Regions from separate parts of the Mesobacillus sp. QJM3NY_10 genome, predicted to be linked through region 3. Evidence: riboswitches for the same ligand, from Rfam matches in the RefSeq annotation. Region 3 holds a riboswitch; each other region holds the start of a gene.

Region 1 (7,425 bases), 1.9 Mb from region 3:
TCCTAAAAACTTTGCCAGCTGCAGCATGCCGAACTTACCTGCTTTCCCTTCAGCATAAGAATTATAATTTGTATTTGTATTGATATCGTAAGTGAAGATTTCACCTGACTCATTTTTGATGAATTCAATTCCAGCAACATTAATATTATTCGCTTCTAGTACTCTCTTATATTGATCAATGATTGGATCATTAAATCCTTCGATAACCTGGAATTTTGGCTTTTCTTCAACTTCTTCGCCAACAGGGCAGAACAGGTCACCGATCTGGCAGGCATCAGCCGGGCACAATTCAAATCCTTCAGATGTATCGACTCTCACCGCATAAACAAACTCGCCGCCGACAAACTCGCATCTAGTTATATAGCTCTCCGGGGACTGGATATATTCCTGAATCAGCGTCACACCATCAACCGGTTCTTCAAAAGAAGGTCCATCAACATATGCCTGAAGTGCTTCAATCGATTGAAACAGCTGGACGCCAAGACCTTTTCCTGCTCGATTATGCTTCGTGATAAATGGCTTTCCTTCAAATTCCTTCGCAGCATCCAATAACTGTTTTTTCCCGACAGTCGCAATTGTCCTCGGAGTCCTTACTCCATGCTTGGTCAGCTCAAGATATTGCTTAACCTTGCTTACCTCCAGTTCCAGCGCGCGAGAACCGTTGAAAACTTTACGGCCATGGTTCTCTAACCATGATAGAACCTGCGCAGTATATTCCGGAGCGAAACGATGGCCTCTTGTGTGTGAAGAAGCGCTCATCCTGCTATAATAGATCCCTTCAGGAGGTTCTTTCGATAAATCTAGCAGCCCCTCGTCTAGATGCCATTCTTCATATGGAACTCCCAGCTCATCAAGCCGTTTTGTCAATTGGACCGTCCATTCGTTATTTTCATGGATGATATATACTTTGCTCATTATTCCTTCATCTCCTTAATCAAATGTAAATCAAACAATCGCTTGCTTCTTTTTTGCCTCAACTAGCGGCATAACTTGCTTTGCGAAGCGCTCCATTTCCTCGAGCTGAGGAGAGAATTGCAGTAACAGCAAACCCAATCCAGCTTCTTCATACTCTAAAATTCGCTCGGCAATTTGTTCTGGTGTACCTACTAAATTTGGCCGCAGTCCACGGTTTGATACCGAATAGTCCTGGAGCTGAACCTGCTGTTCAAGCTGAGATTTGCTCGTAAAATCTTTAAAGCCGGCATAGGCACTGGATTCTTTAACATCCGTGATACGTTCCAATTCGGCAAAAGCCTCTTCCTCTGAATCCCGGCAAATGACGTAAGCGGCCATTCCGAACTCTGACAGTTCAGGATTTGACGTAGCGGCCCTCCGAGTCTTCATGTCTACTATTTTCCGTTGTATTTCTTCTACTGTCCCGCCATGCATGACATAGGCATCGCATTTTTCAACAATCGTCTGCTTCCCTTTTTCGCTCTCACCGCCAGCGTATAAAATTGGATTCGGGCGCTGTACCGGTTTTGGGAACAGCTTCGTGTCCTTCAAATCATAAAACTTACCTTCATAAGAGAAGCTTTCTTCACTCCATAGTCCCTTGAGCACATCAATGAACTCAGTAGTCCGTTCATACCGCTCATCATGCTCGGTAAAAATCCCCCCGTATTGGCGCGCCTCTTCCTCCCACCAGGCTGAAACCACATTAAGGGTAAATCGCCCGTTGCTGATCTGATCTATGTTTGCAGCCATCTTTGCTGTGACTGCGGGATTATGGAACCCAGGCCTAACAGCAGCCATAATTTCAATCTTTTCTGTCACCGAAGCCAATGCGGCAGCAGTTATCCATGCTTCAAGGGAGTCATGCTCGGGACCTTTGATATCATTCAGATATAACTCTGCTATCAAAGTGGTAGAGTAGCCCCATTGTTCTGCTGATTGAATCACCTGCTTTGCATAATCAAAGCTAGGCGGCATATTTTCATCCTCTACATTCCTAAGCCATCCGCCAAAAATCGGCAGCCAAAATCCATATTTCATCCCAAACTCTCCTCCGGTTTTAATCTCGACTTTACCAACCCGATAAGTTGGTTTTACAAGAAAAACATTAGAGACTCATAAATAAGCCTCCTAAATACAAAAAGCTCCCTTCTTTAAGAAGAGAGCCATAGAATACTCTCTTCTCATCTTTCAGACAAATTTGTCCGCAGGAATTGGCACAGTATTCAATCAGAACCTGTTGCCGAGGTTTCGCAGGGCCTTTCCCTCCACCTCTCTTGATAAGAAGACATGTATTAAATTTTAGTTTACTAAAGTGATAATATTCTAAATTCATCCAAAAGTCAATTCGTTTATCGAAATATATTTTTAAATTCCTAACGGAAAGCCTGACAGAAATTTATTTACCCTTTGTGATGCCTCAACCAGTCTTTCTGGAGGCTGAACCATAGCAATTCGGACATACCCTTCACCCTGCTTGCCAAAAGCATCACCCGGAACGACGACAATCCCTTCCTCATCAATTAGCTTGAAGGCAAAATCACGGGATTTCCAACCCTCAGGAATCTTCGCCCACACAAACATCGTTGCCGGAGAATTGGCCACTTGCCATCCGCTGTCCCGAAATCCTGATACCAAGGCATCCCGCCGTGCTTGATACTGCTTTAGCTGATCCTTCAGGAATGAATAGTCAGAAGTCAAAGCGGCAATCGCAGCTTTTTGGATTGGATAAAAGATGCCGTAATCGATGTGTGATTTGAAAGCAGCAAGAATATCAATAACCTGTGAATTTCCTGCTACGTATCCAATACGACAGCCTGCCATATTGAAAGTTTTAGAGAGTGAGTTGAACTCTACCCCCACTTCCTTTGCACCCGCTACTGATAAGAAACTGTTTTGTGGATTTCCGTCATAAATCAGTTCTGAATAAGCAAAATCATGTACGACCAGTATGTTATGTATTTTGGCAAATTCAACAACTTCTTCAAAAAAGCTGCGATCTGCCAGTGCAGTGACAGGATTTCCGGGATAGCTCAAGATCATCATTTTCGTCTTTTGTAAAACTTCAAGAGGAATCTCATTAAGCTGCGGCAGGAATTTATTCTCCTCCAGCAAAGGCATAGGATAAATCGAACCGCCCGCAATGGTTACGCTAGCTTCATAGATTGGGTAACCTGGATCTGGAACAAGTACATAATCTCCAGGATCAATGATCGCAGTAGCAAGATGCGCAAGCCCATCCTGGGAGCCCATTAGCTGCAGGACTTCAGTTCCAGCTTCAAGTTCTACCGAATAACGCTGCTGGTAAAAGTATTTTACCGCATCGTTAAATTCACTAATTCCCTTGAGCGTGTATCCGTATTTCCCCGGATCCATCGAATATTTAGCAAGTTCCTCCATAACAAAAGAAGGCGGTGAAAAATCCGGACTCCCAATACTCAGGTCAATCACATCTTTCCCGTTCATTAAGGCTGCCTGCTTACGGTCAACCACTTCCTGAAAAATACTTGACGTCATTTTTCTAATCTTTTCTGATCCGTAGATATTCATGGATATTCCCCTTTACTGTTCATTAATTCATGATGTTTTCATGGAGGTTGATTCCTCTGAATTTTTAAAATATAAATTCGATTATAGCAGTTTCGCTTTATCAGTTCTAGAAAAAAATAAAAATGAGCTGCAATGCAGCCCACTAAATATCTTCCGTATTAAAACAAGAGGTGTGCAATCGGCGCTACAATGATCAGTGTAAGGATCGTTCTCTGAATCCAGATGACTACCAATTTCCGCAGACTGATTGGTATTTCTGTCGACATAATGCTTGGAATCAGCGCGGAGAAAAAGATAATGGCTGAAACAGAAACAACGCCGATGACAAACTTTGTGATCATTGGGGCTTCTGTTACAAGCAAAGCAGGCAGGAACATTTCGGCAATTTCAATAGCGGATGCCTTAGCTGCCAGCATTGGCTCTGGAATCTGGAGAATCAATGTGAATGGATAGAAAATGTAGCCAATAAGATCAAACACTGGGGTGAATTCTGCTAAAACAAGCCCCAACAATCCTACAGACAGAATCGAAGGCAAAATTCCCATCGTCATGATCAATCCATCTCGTAAGTTATCCAGTATGTTTTTGCCAAGAGAAGGTGCTTTGTTTGATGCGCTCATAGCTCCAGCCCACGCCGTTTTCAAGCGATTTTCTGTCACTGGTTCCTCAGGTACACCTTTGCCCTCATAATATTCCTCACTAACCGTTCGTAAAGGGCGCAACCTGACCGTGATAGCGGTTACAAGAAATGTAACGAAAAGCGTCGTCCAGAAATACGTATTCCATACTTCCATTAATCCTAATGTTTTCGCGACTACAATCATAAACGTCGCTGAAACGGTAGAGAAACCTGTTGCGATAATAGTGGCTTCTTTTATAGTATACTTGCCTTCCTTGAACACGCGGTTGGTGATCAGAAGGCCAATTGAATAGCTTCCTACAAAGGAAGCAACAGCATCAATCGCAGCCCGTCCTGGTGTCTTCCAGACAGGCCTCATGATTGGCTGCAATAATACGCCAATAAATTCAAGCAGGCCATAGCCAACAAGCAGCGCCAAAAATACAGATCCGATTGGCACGAGGACACCAACTGGTATAACGAGCTTTTCATACAAGAACGGTCCCATGCTTGGTTCAAAGAGCCATGCTGGCCCGACCTTCGTCAGCAGCATCAACGCTACTACTACTCCAAGTACTTTTAGCAAAGAAAAAACGATAGTCGTCGTATTCTTGTTCCACGTTTTTCTGTAAAAAGGATAAATGGCTCCCAATAAAATAACAATAAATGCATAATACGGAACGGCTGCAGAAAAAGTGGTATTAATCCAGGTAACTAAGTGGTCGAGCGGGATTGATGATTTTTCACCAACAGTGATTGGAACAAAAAACATGAAGATGCCAATCGCACTAAATAAGAAAAACTTCAAAATACTTAAGGCAGGTGTTGGCATTTCCGGCTTGCCGGTGTTCACTTCAGGGGTGTTCTGCACTTGATTTCCTCCATTGTCTGATAATTCAGTTTTTTTAAAAGAATAGAGTCCTAATACTCTTCTAAGAACCGAAAGAGTTCTTATATTAAACATTATTCAAAACTAGGGTGGGACATGGCACTTTTTTAACACCTTTTCATTTATTTTCGACTTCGGGTATTCGTAAACCTCTAGCTTTTCAACCTAAAACTTGTTGATAGCAGAGTGAGAAGGAAATAACCAGCACCTTATTTAGCTTTTTTTGCGGATAATACCAGTTGGAGCATTTTTAATACCAGTTGAAAGCTTTTTATTACTAGTTGCCGACGAAATAATACCAGTTGAGAATTGAGGGTAAACGGATGTAAAAAGAAAACAGTTAAACAAAAAGAGCTGCCTAGGCAGCCCTTCACTATGTCCGTGTAATAATCTTATCAATAATCCCATAATCCAAAGCTTCCTGGGCACTCATAAAATAATCCCGGTCTGTATCCTTGGCGATTTTTTCCACTGGCTGGCCGGTTCGCTCTGATATAATCTGATTCAGATGATCGCGCAGCTTCAGGATCCTTTTGGCGGAAATTTCGATCTCCGTCGCCTGGCCCCTTGCACCGCCCAGCGGCTGATGAATCATAATTTCACTGTTTGGGAGTGCAAATCTTTTCCCTTTTGTACCGGCAAGCAGCAGCATGGCTCCAAAAGATGCGGCCATTCCGATGCAGATCGTGCTGATGTCGGGCTTGATGTATTCCATCGTATCAAAAATTGCGAAGCCTGCTGTGGTTGAACCTCCAGGACTATTAATATAGATGGAGATATCCTTTTCAGGATTATCTGCTTCAAGAAATAGAAGCTGAGCAATAACGCTGTTTGCCACCTGGTCATTGATTTCATCTCCAAGCATGATGATTCGGTCTTTTAACAGCCGGGAATAAATGTCGTATGAACGCTCTCCCCGGTTGGATTGTTCGATGACATAAGGAATCGTACTCATCATGTTCCTCCCTTTCCTGCTTACGCAGCCATTTTGAAACTAGAGAGAGGTGAACGGGAGTGCAGAGACATTTCCGGTGAACATGGAGCAAGTGCCGGGATTTCCTGGAGATTTTCAAGTAACACAGTCGGATCTTCAGTCTGAAGCGATTCACAAAGCAAGTCTGACAGCAGCTTTTCTTCTTCCTCGTTCAGTTCCTGGTCCACTTCACGCAGGTTTCCTTCGCTCTCAAGCCTTTTCCTGGCACGATGGAGTGCTGCTTTAACAGCCATTTCCGTTGAATCCAAGAGCTCGGCGATCTCGCGCGATTGAAAGCGAAACGCTTCCTTCAGGATAAAAATCACTGCCTGCTTCGGCGTCAATTTGGTCATAACCATCTCAACTGTATCCCTTACGCTCCCCTGAGTGAAAGATTCAAGATCTTCCGGAATTCCCGTTATCTCGCGGGTGCGCTTCCTGACCGTATCTATCCAATGATTATAAGCCATTTTTTTCAACAATGCCGAGCTGATCTGAGACGAATGATAATGGCGAATCGCCTTAACCGCCACTTCCTGCACGAGATCATCACCATCCCAGCTGCTCTGCGTTAAAAACCGGCAATATCTCTTTAGGCTTTGATAGTGGGTCATGACCCCGGTATCCTTTTCTATATTCACTTTCCTGAGCTTGTCGATCGACATCCTGTTCACTCCTTTGAACCTCTCTGTCCCTTAAACGGATTTAGGGAGGGAAAAGATACGGCCTTCAATAAATTTTTTTTATACTATCTTCAGTATATGCCGGGAACGATTTTAGCCAGCTTCTTCAGTCCGTTTATTTTTTCTTAACCTCAGCAATATTAGGGATAATGGTATAAGAGCTATTAATAAAAGAGCCAAAAAGTACAACCTGGACACTGGCGTTTTTTCGGGAAAACGGTCAGGATAAGTTTCCTTTAAATGCTGCTTGATCAATACTTCAAACTCAGTTAGTGGAATTCCTTCGGCATCGACTCCCCATTCATCAAAAAGTCTGGCTGCATTTCCGCCAAATGGACGGATGTTATCTTTAGATGGAGTATATCCTAACTCAAGATTAAACTGCACATTGGAAAGAAAATATTCATCCGGCTTTAACTGCAAAAGTGAAGAGGATCCTGAAAAACCAAATTGAACAATTTCATATCTCCCCTCAGAAGATTTATTCACTGTCATGGGACCGATGATCACTCCATTGTATAGTACTGGCGCAACCCACTGATTTAAAGGTCTTATAGCCAGATTCAGTTTGTTATCAATCACAAGATGATTATCGGCAATAAACTGCCCTATTTTCCAGTCTTCTGGATTTCCATCATTGATCACAAATGAAAGAAATTCCTGGTAATTGTCCTTTGCAGTCTCGACAACTTCAGGCGGGACATGACGATTCACTTCAATAGAGCTAAAACCCATTAACACCATTATCACTAGTAAT
Region 2 (7,425 bases), 1.5 Mb from region 3:
TTACGTTAAAATCGGCTTTAGGATTTTAACAACAATCTATACGAAAACAGCGCTTTCTAAAAATGACAATAGAGACCGGTCGCCCGGCCTCCACTTCATTACATTTCCTTGCTTAATGGCGGTGGATTATTCCTGCTGAAGGCTGCGATTGCCTCGATGATGATCCAGAATACAAAGATCAGGATCAGTCCTCCGATACCAAAGAGCAGCATATTCAGCTCGCCGCTTCCATAACCAGACCACTGGAAAACGACCTGCTGAATCATTGCCCAAAGTGTCATGAAGAATACGAACACCATTGGGATGAAGGTTACCAGATAATTCCTTCCCTGACGCTTCAGCCAGATGGAAACAAGCAGTAGGCTGACTCCGGCCAAAAGCTGGTTGCTCGTTCCGAACAATGGCCACAATAGGTATCCGCCAGAACCGAATCCGTTAGGTCCTTTTGGCAATAGCACAAGCGCTGCGCTGGAAACAACAGCAACAGTTGTAGCCACATGAGTCTTTGTCAGTGCCTGGACATTGTACTCGCTTCCGATTTCAGCGATGATATAACGCATCAATCTTACTGACGTGTCCAAAGTGGTAGCAGCAAAGCTGACGACGATGATGGAAACAATCGTCCTTGCGATGTCTGCTGGAATCCAGATGCCGGTCGCAAGCTGGGCAGCACCATTGATGAAGTTGCCAAGCCCACCTGCGCTTGCAGCGGCAAAGCTTGAATAAGCTGCAGTAAAATCAGCTTTTGTCGCAAATACAGTGATAACCGCGATAATGGCGATCAAGGCAAGGACACCTTCTCCAACTGCACCAAGATAACCAACAAAGCGGGCATCTGTTTCTTTTTCCAGCTGCTTAGAGGATGTTCCAGAAGAAACAAGTCCATGGAATCCAGAAATGGCACCACAGGCAATCGTGATGAACAATAATGGGAACCAGGAAACATCAGTAGCCGCTGCATTCATTGCTGGAGCTGTAACCTTTGGCTGCAGGAAAATGAGTCCTGCATATAAAATGAATAAACCTACAACCAACTGGTGTGAATTGATATAATCACGAGGCTGCAGGAGCTTCCAGACCGGTAGTGTTGATGCAATGTAAACATAGACCATCAGAACGACAATCCAGACTAAGAAAGCCATGGATACACCACTTAGACCAAACATGACGGTACTATCCGCCCCGCCAAAATATCTCACAAGATCAATTTGCAATGCCGGTACGCGGCTGGCCAGGATAGCGGCACCATACATGACAGCTAATGCAATCAGAGATGGTACGAGCATTCCCTTCTTCTTTTTATAAACTGCATAACCAATCCAAATCGCAAGTGGTATTTGAAGGAATACCGATAGAACACTCGCGGGGAATTTTACAAACAAGTTCGCAATAACCCATGCAAAAACGGCGTTGACCATCAAAACAAGTATTAAAATAATGAATAAGAACATAATTTTTGCACGTTTGCCAATTAGCTTATTTGTGATTGTACCGACTGACTGTCCCTTATTCCTGACTGAAAGGACAAGAGTTCCGAAGTCATGAACACCTGCTGCGAAGACCGTGCCCAAGGTAACCCAGAGGAATGCAGGAAGCCATCCCCAATAGACAGCGATCGCCGGACCAACAATTGGTGCTGCCCCGGCAACGGACGTAAAATGGTGACCCCAAAGGATCATTTTCTTCGTTGGAACAAAGTCTACTCCATCCGAATACTGGTGCGCCGGTGTGACATAGTTCGGGTCAAGACGGTAAATCTTTTCTGCTACCCATTTAGAATAGAAGCGGTATCCGATCGCAAACACAATCATTCCGATCACGGCTAACCATAAAGAATTCATTTTATTAACCTCCTTTTTTATGAGTTGGTACTACAACTTAATAATAAAAATATATTGACAAATTAGTCAATAAATTCTGATTACTTTTATTGAAAATTTGCCAAGGAATTTTCCCAACATGCTAATTCGACAATTTTAGACTTATTTATTGCAATGTTCAGATAACTAAAGTATAAATATAATAATCTACTGATTTTTATTAGCTAGAATTTCATTTTAGGAGGAATACATTTGAAAAAGAAAGTAGTTTCCCTTAGTTTATCAGCAAGCTTGGCACTAAGCGGATTGGTTGCTGCGACTGGATTTGCTGCCCCATCAGCAGATTCACCTTCCAAAAAGTACACAAAAAGCCATGGCGCACCTGAATTTGTTACCGGTAAGCTGACCAATCCTTCCCAGAAGGCAGCAAAGGACATTGTCCTTGGTTACCTGAAAGCTTCGAAAGGAAAATACAACCTTGGCACAAATGATAGTTTCATTGTTACATCACAGGAAGCAGACAAGCTGGGTGGAGATGTTGTCCGCCTGCAGCAGGTCTATAATGGCGTTCCTGTCTGGGGAGCAACCCAGGTGGCAAGAGTCGATGAAGCTGGTGTTCTTCAGGTTTTCAGCGGTACAGTCAGCAAGGGATTGGGCGACAAACTTGTAAAAGCTACAAATAAAAAATCACAAAGAGATGCAATTGCCACGGCAGAAGCGGATTTGGGTTACAAGCCTGACTATGAAGTAAGCCCAACTGCGGATTTAGTCGTTTACCCTGCCGAAGATCAGGCAGTTTACGCTTACCATGTAACATTGAACTTCCTGAGCCCTGAACCAGGGAATTACCAGTACTTTGTCAACGCTGTTACAGGTGAAATTATCAATAAGTACAATGCCATTCATACTGCTGGTAAAAACAATCCTTCTTTAAACGGAAGTGACACTGTTGGTTCTGGTGTCGGTGTGCTGGGTGACACGAAGACATTGAATACTCTTCTTTCAAATGGCTCATATTATTTGCAGGACAATACTCGCGGAAACGGTGTGTTCACCTACGATGCAAAGAACCGTCAGAGAACACCTGGATCGCTCTGGGTGGATGCTGATAATAACCTGAATGCTGCTTATGACGGTGCCGCTGTAGATGCCCACTACTATGCAGGTCTCACTTATGATTACTATAAAAACACTTTTGGCCGCAATTCATACGATGATCGAGGCGCAGCTTTGAAGTCCACTGTCCACTACGGAAGAAGCTATAACAATGCATTCTGGAATGGTCAGCAAATGGTGTACGGTGATGGAGATGGAACTACGTTCATCCCACTATCAGGTGGTCTTGATGTTGTAGCGCATGAACTGACTCACGCCGTGACTGATTTCAGTTCCGACCTTGTCTACCAGTACGAATCAGGTGCGTTGAACGAAGCAATTTCCGATATCTTCGGCACACTTGCTGAATTCCATGATAATAATGATCCTGATTTTGAAATCGGCGAAGACATCTACACACCAAATAAAGCTGGTGATGCCCTACGTTCAATGAGCGACCCAACTAAATACGGTGATCCGGATCACTACTCTGTACGTTACACTGGCACTTCCGATAATGGCGGAGTCCATATCAACAGCGGAATCATCAATAAAGCTGCTTACCTTCTGAGCGAAGGTGGTTCACATTATGGAGTATCGGTGCCAGGTGTAGGAACGGATAAAATGGGCGCGATCTTCTACCGTGCAAACACAGTCTATTTTACTTCTTCGACGAACTTCAGCCAGGCACGAGCAGGATTGGTACAAGCTGCATCAGACCTGTATGGTTCAGCTTCTGCAGAAGTCAATGCTGTCAATAAAGCATTTGATGCAGTAGGAGTATATTAATAGCTTTATATTTAGCAAGACTGGCTCATTTATTCATGTGAGCCAGTTTTTTATTATGAGGCAGCGGAATCTTGACAGCTTTTGCTCCGGATTTAGAAAAGCTGTCACAATAACGGCGGAATCCTGACAGCTTTAGCTTCGGATTATGAAAAGCTGTCATAATAACGACGGAATCTTGACAGCTTTGGCTTGGTATCATGAAAAGCTGTCATAATACTGGCGGAATCTTGAAAACTTTGGCTTGGTATCATGAAAAGCTGTCATAATACTGGCGGAATCTTGACAGCTTTTGCTCCGTATCCAGAAAAGCTGTCACAATAACAGCGGAATCTTGACAGCTTTGGCTTCGGATCATGAAAAGCTGTCCCAATAACGGCGGAATCTTGACAGCTTTGGCTTGGTATCATGAAAAGTTGTCACAATAACAGCGGAATCTTCACAGCTGTGGCTTTGGATCATGAAAAGCTGTCATAATAACAGCGGAATCCTGACAGCTTTAGCTTCGGATTATGAAAAGCTGTCCCAATAACGGCGGAATCTTGACAGCTTTGTCTCCGGATCATGAAAAGCTGTCATAATAACGGCGGAATCTTGACAGCTTTGGCTCCGGATTCAGAAAAGCTGTCACAATAAAAGCAGAATCTTGACAGCTTTGGCCTCGGATCCAGAAAAGCTGTCATAATAACAGCAGAATCTTGACAGCTTGCCCCAATAACCTGGAAAGCTGTCTGAATAGAATCTCTATGCCCTACCAGATATTAGACCACAAGGATCTTTTACCTATTTGCTTTACCGCATTAACAAAATGATTGACATTCTTTCATAACAGCTGTAATATTTAGAGAAATTTAATAATTCAATAATATGAAATCTTATCCAGAGAAGCTGAGGGTCCTGGCCCTGTGAAGCTTCAGCAACCTTCAACTATTTTTTGTTGAAAAGGTGCTAATTCCAGCAAGTTTTTAAAACTTGGCAGATAAGAAGAATGGCTATCATCTGTAAAAGTCTTCTTCTTAAGAAGGCTTTTTTGTTTTATTTGGGACTTACCGCACTGTCTTTCTGGATCTTTGCGGGAATTGGTCTTTTTAAAAGTCGTAAATTTCGTCTTTACTCATAAAACAAAAATTGCCGTCTGAATACAACCATTAGGAGTGAGTAAATTGACAGAAATTGATACGAAGTTAGCGCAGCTTGGCAATAGGAGTGAAACATCAACAGGGGCGGTCAATCCACCTATCTATTTAACAACAGCCTATCGCCACGAAGGGATTGGCCAATCGAGCGGTTATGATTATGTCCGCACGGGCAACCCTACTCGCGAAATTCTTGAAAAGGCGATTGCTGACCTCGAGGAAGGTGATCGCGGTTTTGCCTGCAGCTCCGGTATGGCAGCAATCTGGACGGTTCTTTCATTATTCGAACACGGAGATGAATGGATTGTTTCAAAGGATTTATACGGAGGAACTTACCGGCTTCTGGAGCAGGGTTTCAAAAAGTGGGGATTAAATAGTACATATGCTGACATGGCAGATCTAAACGAAATCAAAACGGCAATCACTCCAAGGACGAAGGCTCTTTTTGTGGAAACACCGACAAATCCACTGATGGAGCAAGCTGATATCGAGGCAATCGCAAAAATCGCAAAAGAAAACGGTATTCTGTTGATTGTTGATAATACCTTCTACACTCCCCTGCTGCAAAAACCATTGACTTTAGGTGCAGATATCGTGATTCACAGTGCAACAAAATATCTTGGCGGTCACAATGATGTCCTTGCAGGGCTGATCGTCGCCAGGGGACAGCAGTTATGTGATTCTCTATTCCTTCATCACAATGGCGGCGGTGCGGTATTAAGTCCTTTCGATTCCTGGCTCCTCATCCGTGGAATGAAGACTCTTGCATTAAGGATGGAACGCCACGAGCAAAATGCTAGGGAACTTGTGGGTTATTTACAAGGACATGATGCAGTGAGAGATGTCCTGTATCCTGGCAGGGGTGGGATGATCTCTTTCAGGGTCCACTCCCCTGCAATGGTCAATCCATTTTTAAAAAGTCTTTCCACAATCACTTTTGCCGAAAGTCTTGGTGGTGTGGAGAGTTTCATTACTTACCCTGCAACACAGACACATGCTGATATACCAGTTGAAATACGCGAACAAAAAGGCGTTTGTGACCGACTGCTGCGGTTCTCTGTGGGAATCGAGAATGTTGAGGATTTAAAAAAGGATTTAGAAGAAGCCTTCAAAAAGGCACGCCAGGAGGCAGAGGCTATATGAGTCATGAATACACATTCGAAACCCAGCTACTTCATAATAAGCATAAATTCGATCCAGCAACCGGTGGAGTCAGCGTGCCAATCCAGCACGCGTCAACATTCCACCAGCCGTCGGCAGACAAATTCGGAAAATATGATTATAGCCGCAGTCTTAATCCTACCAGAGAGGCACTTGAGGAAATAATCGCCGAGCTCGAGGGCGGCACCCGAGGTTTTGCTTTTTCTTCTGGAATGGCTGCGATCTCAACTGCATTTTTGCTTCTTTCACAGGGAAATCACGTGGTTGTCACCGAGGATGTTTATGGCGGCACTTACCGGATGGTCACACAGGTTTTGAACCGCTTTGGAATTGAGCATACTTTTGTGGACATGACCGACCTTGACGCGGTAGAACAAGCGATTAGACCAAATACTACTTTACTATATGCAGAAACACCTTCTAATCCCCTGTTAAAGGTGACAGATATACAAGCTGTCAGTGAAATTGCAAAGAAACATGGTGCTTATACATTTGTTGACAACACTTTTATGACTCCTTACTTGCAGCGTCCGCTTGAACTTGGAGCTGATATTGTCCTTCACAGCGCCACAAAGTTTCTGTCTGGCCACAGTGATACAGTCGCAGGTCTGGCGGTGGTTAAGGATGAAGAATTAGCAAACAGACTTTATTCCCTGCAGAACTCTTTCGGAGCAGTACTGGGAGTCCAGGATGCATGGCTTGTCATGAGAGGGATTAAGACCTTGTCTGTCAGAATGAACCAATCTCAAGAAAGCGCAAAGAAAATCGCTGGATTTTTAAAAGAACAGCCTTTAATTAAGAATGTCTATTATCCTGGTCTTGCGAATCACCCGCAGGCAGACCTTCAGCTTCAGCAGGCCTATGGGCCAGGGGCGGTGCTTTCCTTTGAGCTTGAAAATGCCGAGGTTTTAACTAGATTTATAGAAAAAGTAAAACTCCCTGTGTTTGCAGTCAGCCTTGGAGCTGTAGAATCCATCCTCTCTTACCCGGCAAAAATGTCACATGCAGCGATGCCGCAGGATGAACGTGAAAAACGTGGGATCAGTGATGGTCTCCTTCGATTATCAGTCGGGCTTGAGGGCGCGGATGATTTGATCACGGACTTTGAGCAAGCTTTGGATTCCATAGGAACACTACAAGCACAAAAGGAGGAAGTCTAATGAGTTTCCTGAAACGCCTGGAAAATGAAATTTTAATCGCCGATGGAGCGATTGGTACTCTCCTCCACTCTTATGGAGCTGGTACCTGTTTTGAAGAGTTGAACATTTCTCATCCTGATGACATCATACGGATCCACAAAGCCTATATAAATGCTGGTGCGGACCTTATCCAGACGAACACATATGCCGCTAATTATATAAAACTTGAAAGATATGGACTCGAGGATCAGGTGAAAGAGATTAATAGTGCAGCAGTAAGACTCGCCC
Region 3 (7,425 bases):
TATTGTTGACGGTGCAGAATCTTCAGTCTGAGACATCTGCAACGAAGCAATCTCTTAGCAATTTTTCGTTCAATCCAACCGAGGGAAACAGGCAGGATGCTCTGACGAAAATGGAGAAGACCTCTCAGGTTTTTACGGAGACAAAAGGCTTGATTCAGCAGGAAGATAGCAAAAAAGTTTTGGACAAGTCTTTTGAAAAGTTCACTGCCCTGGAGGGTGAAGCCAAAACAGCGCTTGATGAGAAAAATAGTGCCGAAGTGAAGCGCCAGTCACTGCGCAGTGAAGGAGTCCTGAATGACCTTCACCTGCTGAATATACAGGTCAATGAATATTACGATTTTCTGCAAGAGGACTTGAAAAATCAGATTCAATTCATTATATTCTCAGCGATTATAGGCAGTATCCTGCTTGTGGTGGTAGCTGGGGGAATTGGGATCAGGCTGACGAGTACAATCACCAAACCATTGAAACAGATTGCTATTAATGCACAAGAAATCGCCAAAGGGAACTTGATGATCGAAAAAGTTCCTTATAAACACAAAGACGAGCTGGGAACCTTGAATGAGTCATTTGATTTGATGGCGGCACAATTGACATCCTTGCTGCAAAAGGTGAATATGGCGAGCAGGGAAGTAGAGGATTTCGCAGCGGAAATTGAACAGGAAAATATCGCGCTGACGGAAATCTGCAATCAAGTAGCAGTATCAACGGATGAGCTTTCTGCAGGAGCACAAACCGTTTCAGAGGATTTACAGCAATCAGTTGAGCTAATTGATGATATGGATAAAGAATTTATGCTTAACCTGGACCACACCCAGGAATCGTCCTCTTACAGCAAGGAAGCTGTTGAAGCAATTGGCGAAGGAAGAAAGGCAATCGAAGGACAAAAAGCCTTAATTTCGGAAAACAAATTGGCTTCACAGTCCATCCAGACAGCAACTGACCATTTCGTAGGCTATGCAGCAAAAATAGAAGATATGGCCGCATCCGTTTCGGCAATCGCTGCTCAAACGAATTTGCTCGCTTTAAATGCTGCCATCGAAGCAGCAAGGGCAGGCGAGGCTGGAAAAGGTTTCGCGGTTGTCGCCGCAGAGGTCAGAAAGCTGGCGGAAGAATCAAATAATGCCACTACGCAAATCTTTGATATGGTTAACTTGCTGAAAAAGGGTCTTGATGAGATAGGAGAAGCAGTGAACAAAGGTGGTGCCATCGCGGACTGGCAGATGGAGTCAATGAATGTAACAATGAGTGCATTTGGGAATATCGAGTTGAAAGTTACCGGCATTTCGGAAAAAGTTTCTCAACTTGTTAAAGGGATGGAGGCTTCAAAAGAACTGGGAGCCAAGGTCCTCCATAATGTCGAATCCATCAGTGCAGTCGTCGAGGAGACAGCAGCAGGCAGCGAGGAAATCTCAGCTTCCACCACTGAACAATTATCGGCATTCGGCAACCTGTCGAAAAAGGTTACTGACTTGAGAAAGCTGACGAATGAGTTGAATGATTCTGTTTCGATTTTTAAGTTTAATAGATAATTTGTGAGTATCATGGCTTTAGGGCTGTGGTACTTTTTTTATACGAAGAGCTATTCGGATGGCTGCTGAATTGCGACTTGGTCGAAATAATCGTGAATGTGGTCGAATTAATTGAAAAAGTGGTCGAATTAATTCAAAAAGTGGTCGAAAAAATTTCAAATTCGCCAATATATTGCCTCGCGAAGGGAACAGGAACATTTACATAGAGAGAATTACGATAATAGATGCCACCGTCGGTAAATTAACTTGAATTTGACATGCAGGATCGAATATATGAGTCTATAATAAAATAAAAGCAATAAGATTTATAGAAAGAGACTGCTTTAGGCACTATTAACAGAAGAGAAGGTGAAGTTTTGAAACAAAGAGATTTATTCTTAGCGTTTTTTCGCGTCGGAATCCTCGGCTATGGCGGCGGCCCGTCTTCGATTCCGCTTGTACATAAGGAAGTGGTAGAAAAATATAAATGGATGGATTCTGATGAGTTCGGGGATGTCCTTGCCTTAGGAAATGCGCTGCCAGGACCAATTGCCACAAAAATGGCGGGCTACATTGGCTATCGTGTAGGAGGATACCTGGGTATGATCAATGCTCTTGCAGCGACGATGATCCCGGCGATCGTCCTGATGATCGTGCTGCTGACCGGCCTGAACTCATACAAAGATGAGCCATGGGTGAAAGGAATGGCGGAGGCTGTTGTTCCAGTAGTTGCAGTCATGCTCGCTGTCCTGACATGGGATTTCATCAAGAAGTCAGGTAAATCAAAGCTTGGATGGGCCTGGACAGCTGTAGCGCTTATTGGCAGTCTGATCCTGCTTCAATTCTTGAATCTGCATCCCGCTATCTTAATTTTTGTTTTGCTGCTGAGTGCCTTGCTGAAAAAAGACTCTGCTCCTGCTGAAAATAAACAAAGAGGAGGGGAGCAGCCATGATTTACTTCCATATATTTTTGGCCTTTTTCATTCCGGGGATTTTAGGATATGGCGGTGGACCTGCCTCCATTCCGTTAATCGAAAATGAAGTTGTTGACCGTTATGAATGGATGTCAGTCAACGAATTCAGTGAAGTGCTGGCGATGGGGAACGCCCTGCCAGGACCGATTGCAACCAAGATGGCCGGCTATATTGGATATGCAGAAGGCGGAATTCTAGGTGCAATAGTTGGAGTATTTGCCACGGTGGCACCATCCTTAATTCTAATGATCAGCTTGCTCGGATTACTGATGAAATACAAAGATTCCCCGCGTGTCAAAAGGCTCACTATCGTCGTCCGCCCAGTCATTGCCGTCCTTTTAGGAGTCATGACCTATGATTTCTTTTTCTCTTCCTATGAGGGGGTCGGTATGATGCAGACGATTCTGATTGGCGGAATCAGCTTCATCCTGATGGAAAAATTAAAAGTCCACCCTGCCTATGTCATCGCAGGATCCCTTGTTTACGGCGCCCTTGTTTTATCATAAACAAGGGTTTTTCTTTTTTAAAATAAGGATGTTTTCGTAAAGCTTGTTGTTAAAATCTTAAAGCCGATTTTAACGTATTGTATACCCATTTTGCAGGTCGGTATTAAGTTTGCATGCTCTTTTCTCATGAGAAGCGACAACTTTATGAAGGTATATGGTGATTAAAGCCAATTTTGTGCTCGATAGCAACAAAGTTTGAGAAAAGAGCCTTAAATAAAAAAACATTTCCTTACTCCCTCAATCATGTAAGCGGTATCACTATAGAATCTCCGAAAAAACTTTATTGACAAATAAATCAGATAGTCTTAATATTTCAATTATCGAATTAATTTAATAAGAAACTTATCAAGAGAGACTGAGGGATTAGGCCCTGTGACGTCCGGCAACCTCCTTTTTGGGAAAGGTGCCACTTCCTACAGAATGATCCATTCTGGAAGATAAGTCGTATAGATGTTTACGATGCCTCTTTCTATGAATGAAAGGGGCTTTTTTATTTTTAGCTTTGTTAAACTGGGCTGTTGATTTTCGTTCCAGGCGCTTCGCTATCCGCGGACAGTCGGGGAGCCTCCTCGGCGCTTAAGCGCCTGCGGGGTCTCCCCATGACTTGCTCATCCCGCAGGAGTCTTCGCGCCTTCCACTACAATCAACAGGGTGTAAAATATCAACATTGAGCTAAAACAGAGCCTTATTTTTAAAAAAACGGGGGTGCGAAGGATGATTGAAGTGAAAGACCTGGTCAAGATATACGAAACGAAAAAAGGGTCAGTTACTGGTGTTGACCATGTTTCATTATCCGTGAAGAAGGGAGAAATCTACGGGATAGTCGGATACAGCGGGGCGGGGAAAAGTTCTTTGATACGATGCCTGAACCTCCTTGAAAAACCGACATCCGGAGAGATACATATTGACGGTGTAGAGCTTACTTCTTTGAGCAAGGGTGAACTTAGAAAAGCGCGCTTGAAAATCGGAATGATCTTTCAGCATTTCCATCTTGTAAGCGCAAAGACAGTGAGTGAGAACATTGCATTTGCCTTGAAAGCGGCCGGAATTCCGAAAGCAACAATTCAAGAGAGAGTAACTGAGCTTCTGGATATGGTAGGCCTTTCTGATAAAAAGGATGTCTATCCGGCACAATTGTCGGGCGGACAGAAGCAGCGTGTCGGCATCGCCAGGGCACTTGCGAATAATCCATCAGTGCTCTTGTGTGATGAAGCTACTTCCGCTCTGGATCCGAGCACGACAAAATCTATACTAACCCTACTTAAAAAGATTAATAGTGAATTGGGGATCACGATTGTCCTTATCACCCATGAGATGGAAGTCGTTAAGACGATTTGCGACAGGATGGCTGTTATGCAGGATGGAAAAATCATCGAAGAAGGGAATGTATACGAAGTCTTCGCGAATCCGAAACAACTGCTCACAAAGGACTTCGTCAACTCAATCCTTCAATTCGAACTGCCGGAAAGATTGCTTGAGGAGCGTCAAGGAAAGCTGATCAAGATTTATTTTCAGGGGGAGATTGCCGAGCAGGGAGTCATATCTGATGTATTCCAGACCTTTAAGGTTCGTGGCAATATCCTCCACGGGAAGATCGAATATATTCAGGATATTCCATTGGGGATTTTCATCATGGAGGTCTCAGGAGACGAGGTGGAGATCGACCGGGCGATAGCCTACATTGCGGCAAGGACGAAAAACCTGGAGGTGATTGATGATGCTGCTTGATAACCTGATTGCAATGCTGCCGGAGTTGAACAAAGCATTTTTTGAAACAATCTATATGGTCGGCATCTCCATCCTTGTCGCCATTATCGTAGGCCTGCCTACTGGGGTGCTGCTTTTTGTCACCGATAAAGGACTTTTCCTTGAAAATCAAACTTTTAAAAATATTGCAGGCTTCATCGTCAATATGATTCGCTCGGTGCCATTTATTATCTTGTTGATCGCCCTGCTGCCACTGGCGAATCTAATCGCAGGTACAACCATCGGGCCGACAGCCGCATCTGTTTCATTATCGGTCGCGGCGATTCCGTTCTTTGCTAGAATCGTAGAGCAAAGCTTTCGGGAAATCGATAAGGGAGTCATTGAAGCTGCCGTTGCGACAGGCGCGACTCCGTGGATGATCATTAAAGATGTACTTATACCAGAGGCTAAGCCTGGCATCGTCCAGGGTGTTACCATCACGATCATCAGCCTTGTTGCCTATTCGGCAATGGCCGGCATTGTCGGCGGAGGGGGAGTTGGCGACCTGGCTATCCGTTTCGGTTATTACAGATACGACAATACGATCATGATTACGACAGTCATTATCCTGATCTGCCTCGTCCAGCTAATCCAATTTGGCGGGGACAGAATTGCAAGAGTAGTAGACAAAAGATAAATAATAGGGGGTTCTTTTAATATGAAAAAATTATTATTCTCATTAGTGTTGTTATTATCAATCGGTCTGCTGGCTGCATGCGGCAGCGACTCAGCATCCAGCGGAGATGCGAAGGCAGATGCAAAACAAGTGACATTCGGCGCGACATCCGGTCCATACAGCGATATGGTCTCAAAAGCCATCAAGCCACTTCTGGAGAAAAAAGGCTATGAAGTGAAAGTAGTTGAGTTCAGCGATTACATCCAGCCGAACCTGGCTTTGTCCAAAGGTGATCTTGACGCTAACCTGTTCCAGCACAAAGTCTATATGGAAAACTTCGCGAAAGAACATAAACTCGAACTTTCAGAAGTAATCGTTGTTCCAACTGCGCCAATGGGAATTTACTCTAATAAATTCGATTCACTGGATGAAGTCGCAGACGGATCTGCCATTGCGATTCCAAATGACCCAACAAATGCAGCGCGTGCCTTCCTGATCCTTGAAGATGCTGGACTAATCAAGCTTGATCCTAATGCTGACCCACTGACTGTTTCTGAAAAGGATGTTAATGATAACGTCAAAAACCTTCAGTTCAAGCCAATCGAAGCAGCACAGCTTCCACGAGCAGTCGATAGCGTCGACCTTTCCGCTGTACCAGGAAACTTTGCTCTAGCAGCAAAAATGGACCTGCTTGATGCGCTTCAGCTGGAAAAAATGCCAGACCAATACCGCAACCGCGTCGTCATCAATACAAAAGACCAGGATGCTCAATTCGCAACGGACATCAAAGAAGTCGTAGAATCTGCAGAGTTTGAAAAAATCATCGATGAAGAGTTCAAAGGCTTCGGAAAGCCAGAGTGGATGGAGTAGAATAGTTATCATAATGAAGTCCCGGCAGCCAAAGCACCCGGGACTTTTCCTTTTTTATAGCTTTCTCCCCTATAAATTGGTTAAAATATTGAAGAGACTCTTTTAGGGAAGGCTCTTTTGTTGTTTTATAGCAGGACCTGTACTAACTAGGCGGAAAGGTAACAACTATAAGCCCGAATAAGGCCGCCGAGCCAGAAAAGGTCACATAGAAAAATTCTATAAGCCCAAACGAGGCTACCGAGCCAGAAAAGGTCCTATAGAAAAATTCTATAAGCCCAATTGAGACCACCAAGCTAAAAAAGGTCCTATAGAAAAATTCTATAAGCCCAAACGAGGCTACCGAGCCAGAAAAGGTCCTATAGAAAAATTCTATAAGCCCAAATGAGGCCGCCGAGCTAAAAAAGGTCCTATAGAACAAATCTATAAGCCCAAATGAGGCCGCCGAGCTAAAAAAGGTTCTATAGAACAAGTCTATAAGCCCAAATGAGGCCACCAACTCAAAAAAAGTCACATAGAAAAATTCTCTACAGACCGGACGAGCACTTAAAAAGACACTTCGAGCCTTTCACAAGTAATAGAATGTTATTTGGAATCAATCTAACAGTAACAGAGGGAGATATATGGAAAAACGAGATAAGAGATCTAGACATTTGGCGGCTATTTCGCTGGCGATTATGGGTGCGGGATTCCTCGCTATGATGCCGTTCCAGGAATCGTTGATCGGCAAATTGCTGATGGGCGGGTTTGAAGCCGGGCTAGTTGGCGGTCTTGCGGACTGGTTTGCTGTAACAGCACTATTCAGGCATCCGATGGGCATCCCGATTCCTCACACCGCGCTTCTGCCGAAAAATCGTGATAAAGTAACGCGCGCGTTAATCAATATGCTTGAAAATGACTGGCTCACGAAAGAGAGCATCATGGATAAGTTCAAGCAGATTCATATTCTGGATAAAATTTTCGAAACGGTTGAGAAGGAACTGCATTCTGAGTCTGTTAAGCAGAGCATCCAGTCATTCAGCCTGGATGTCGTGAAAAAGATAGATGTAGAAAGGTTTGCGCCAACAATAGAACAGGAAATCAAAGGTTTCCTGCTATCAGCTGATACTTCCGATCTTCTGCAAAAAGCCTCCAGCCACGTATTGTCGAAAGAATATGAGGCAGCAGCATTCAATTATGTGCTGATAGAGACGGAGAAATGGGCG

The links. A riboswitch is a leader RNA that binds a small molecule or an ion and turns the genes downstream of it on or off. The one in region 3 is predicted to bind S-adenosylmethionine.
Region 1: another riboswitch for S-adenosylmethionine. It lies ahead of AC0VX7_RS10245 (LLM class flavin-dependent oxidoreductase); the one in region 3 lies ahead of AC0VX7_RS20135 (methionine ABC transporter ATP-binding protein).
Region 2: another riboswitch for S-adenosylmethionine. It lies ahead of AC0VX7_RS12325 (methionine biosynthesis PLP-dependent protein); the one in region 3 lies ahead of AC0VX7_RS20135 (methionine ABC transporter ATP-binding protein).

The regions. Positions count from the first base shown of each region.
Region 1 covers NZ_CM149675.1:2,041,676-2,049,100, reverse strand. The annotation lists gene AC0VX7_RS10250 (ATP-grasp domain-containing protein) at 1-915, opposite strand, end outside; gene AC0VX7_RS10245 (LLM class flavin-dependent oxidoreductase) at 946-1,995, opposite strand; SAM riboswitch class I at 2,136-2,241, opposite strand; gene AC0VX7_RS10240 (LL-diaminopimelate aminotransferase) at 2,323-3,504, opposite strand; gene AC0VX7_RS10235 (YjiH family protein) at 3,663-4,955, opposite strand; gene clpP (ATP-dependent Clp endopeptidase proteolytic subunit ClpP) at 5,386-5,967, opposite strand; gene AC0VX7_RS10225 (sigma-70 family RNA polymerase sigma factor) at 5,988-6,650, opposite strand; gene AC0VX7_RS10220 (hypothetical protein) at 6,762-7,425, opposite strand, start outside.
Region 2 covers NZ_CM149675.1:2,440,910-2,448,334, reverse strand. The annotation lists gene AC0VX7_RS12335 (carbon starvation CstA family protein) at 99-1,841, opposite strand; gene AC0VX7_RS12330 (M4 family metallopeptidase) at 2,073-3,704, shown strand; SAM riboswitch class I at 4,574-4,687, shown strand; gene AC0VX7_RS12325 (methionine biosynthesis PLP-dependent protein) at 4,865-5,980, shown strand; gene metC (cystathionine beta-lyase) at 5,977-7,158, shown strand; gene AC0VX7_RS12315 (bifunctional homocysteine S-methyltransferase/methylenetetrahydrofolate reductase) at 7,158-7,425, shown strand, end outside.
Region 3 covers NZ_CM149675.1:3,982,524-3,989,948, reverse strand. The annotation lists gene AC0VX7_RS20150 (methyl-accepting chemotaxis protein) at 1-1,532, shown strand, start outside; gene AC0VX7_RS20145 (chromate transporter) at 1,889-2,464, shown strand; gene AC0VX7_RS20140 (chromate transporter) at 2,461-2,991, shown strand; SAM riboswitch class I at 3,331-3,435, shown strand; gene AC0VX7_RS20135 (methionine ABC transporter ATP-binding protein) at 3,706-4,719, shown strand; gene AC0VX7_RS20130 (methionine ABC transporter permease) at 4,709-5,374, shown strand; gene AC0VX7_RS20125 (MetQ/NlpA family ABC transporter substrate-binding protein) at 5,396-6,223, shown strand; gene AC0VX7_RS20120 (DUF445 domain-containing protein) at 6,844-7,425, shown strand, end outside.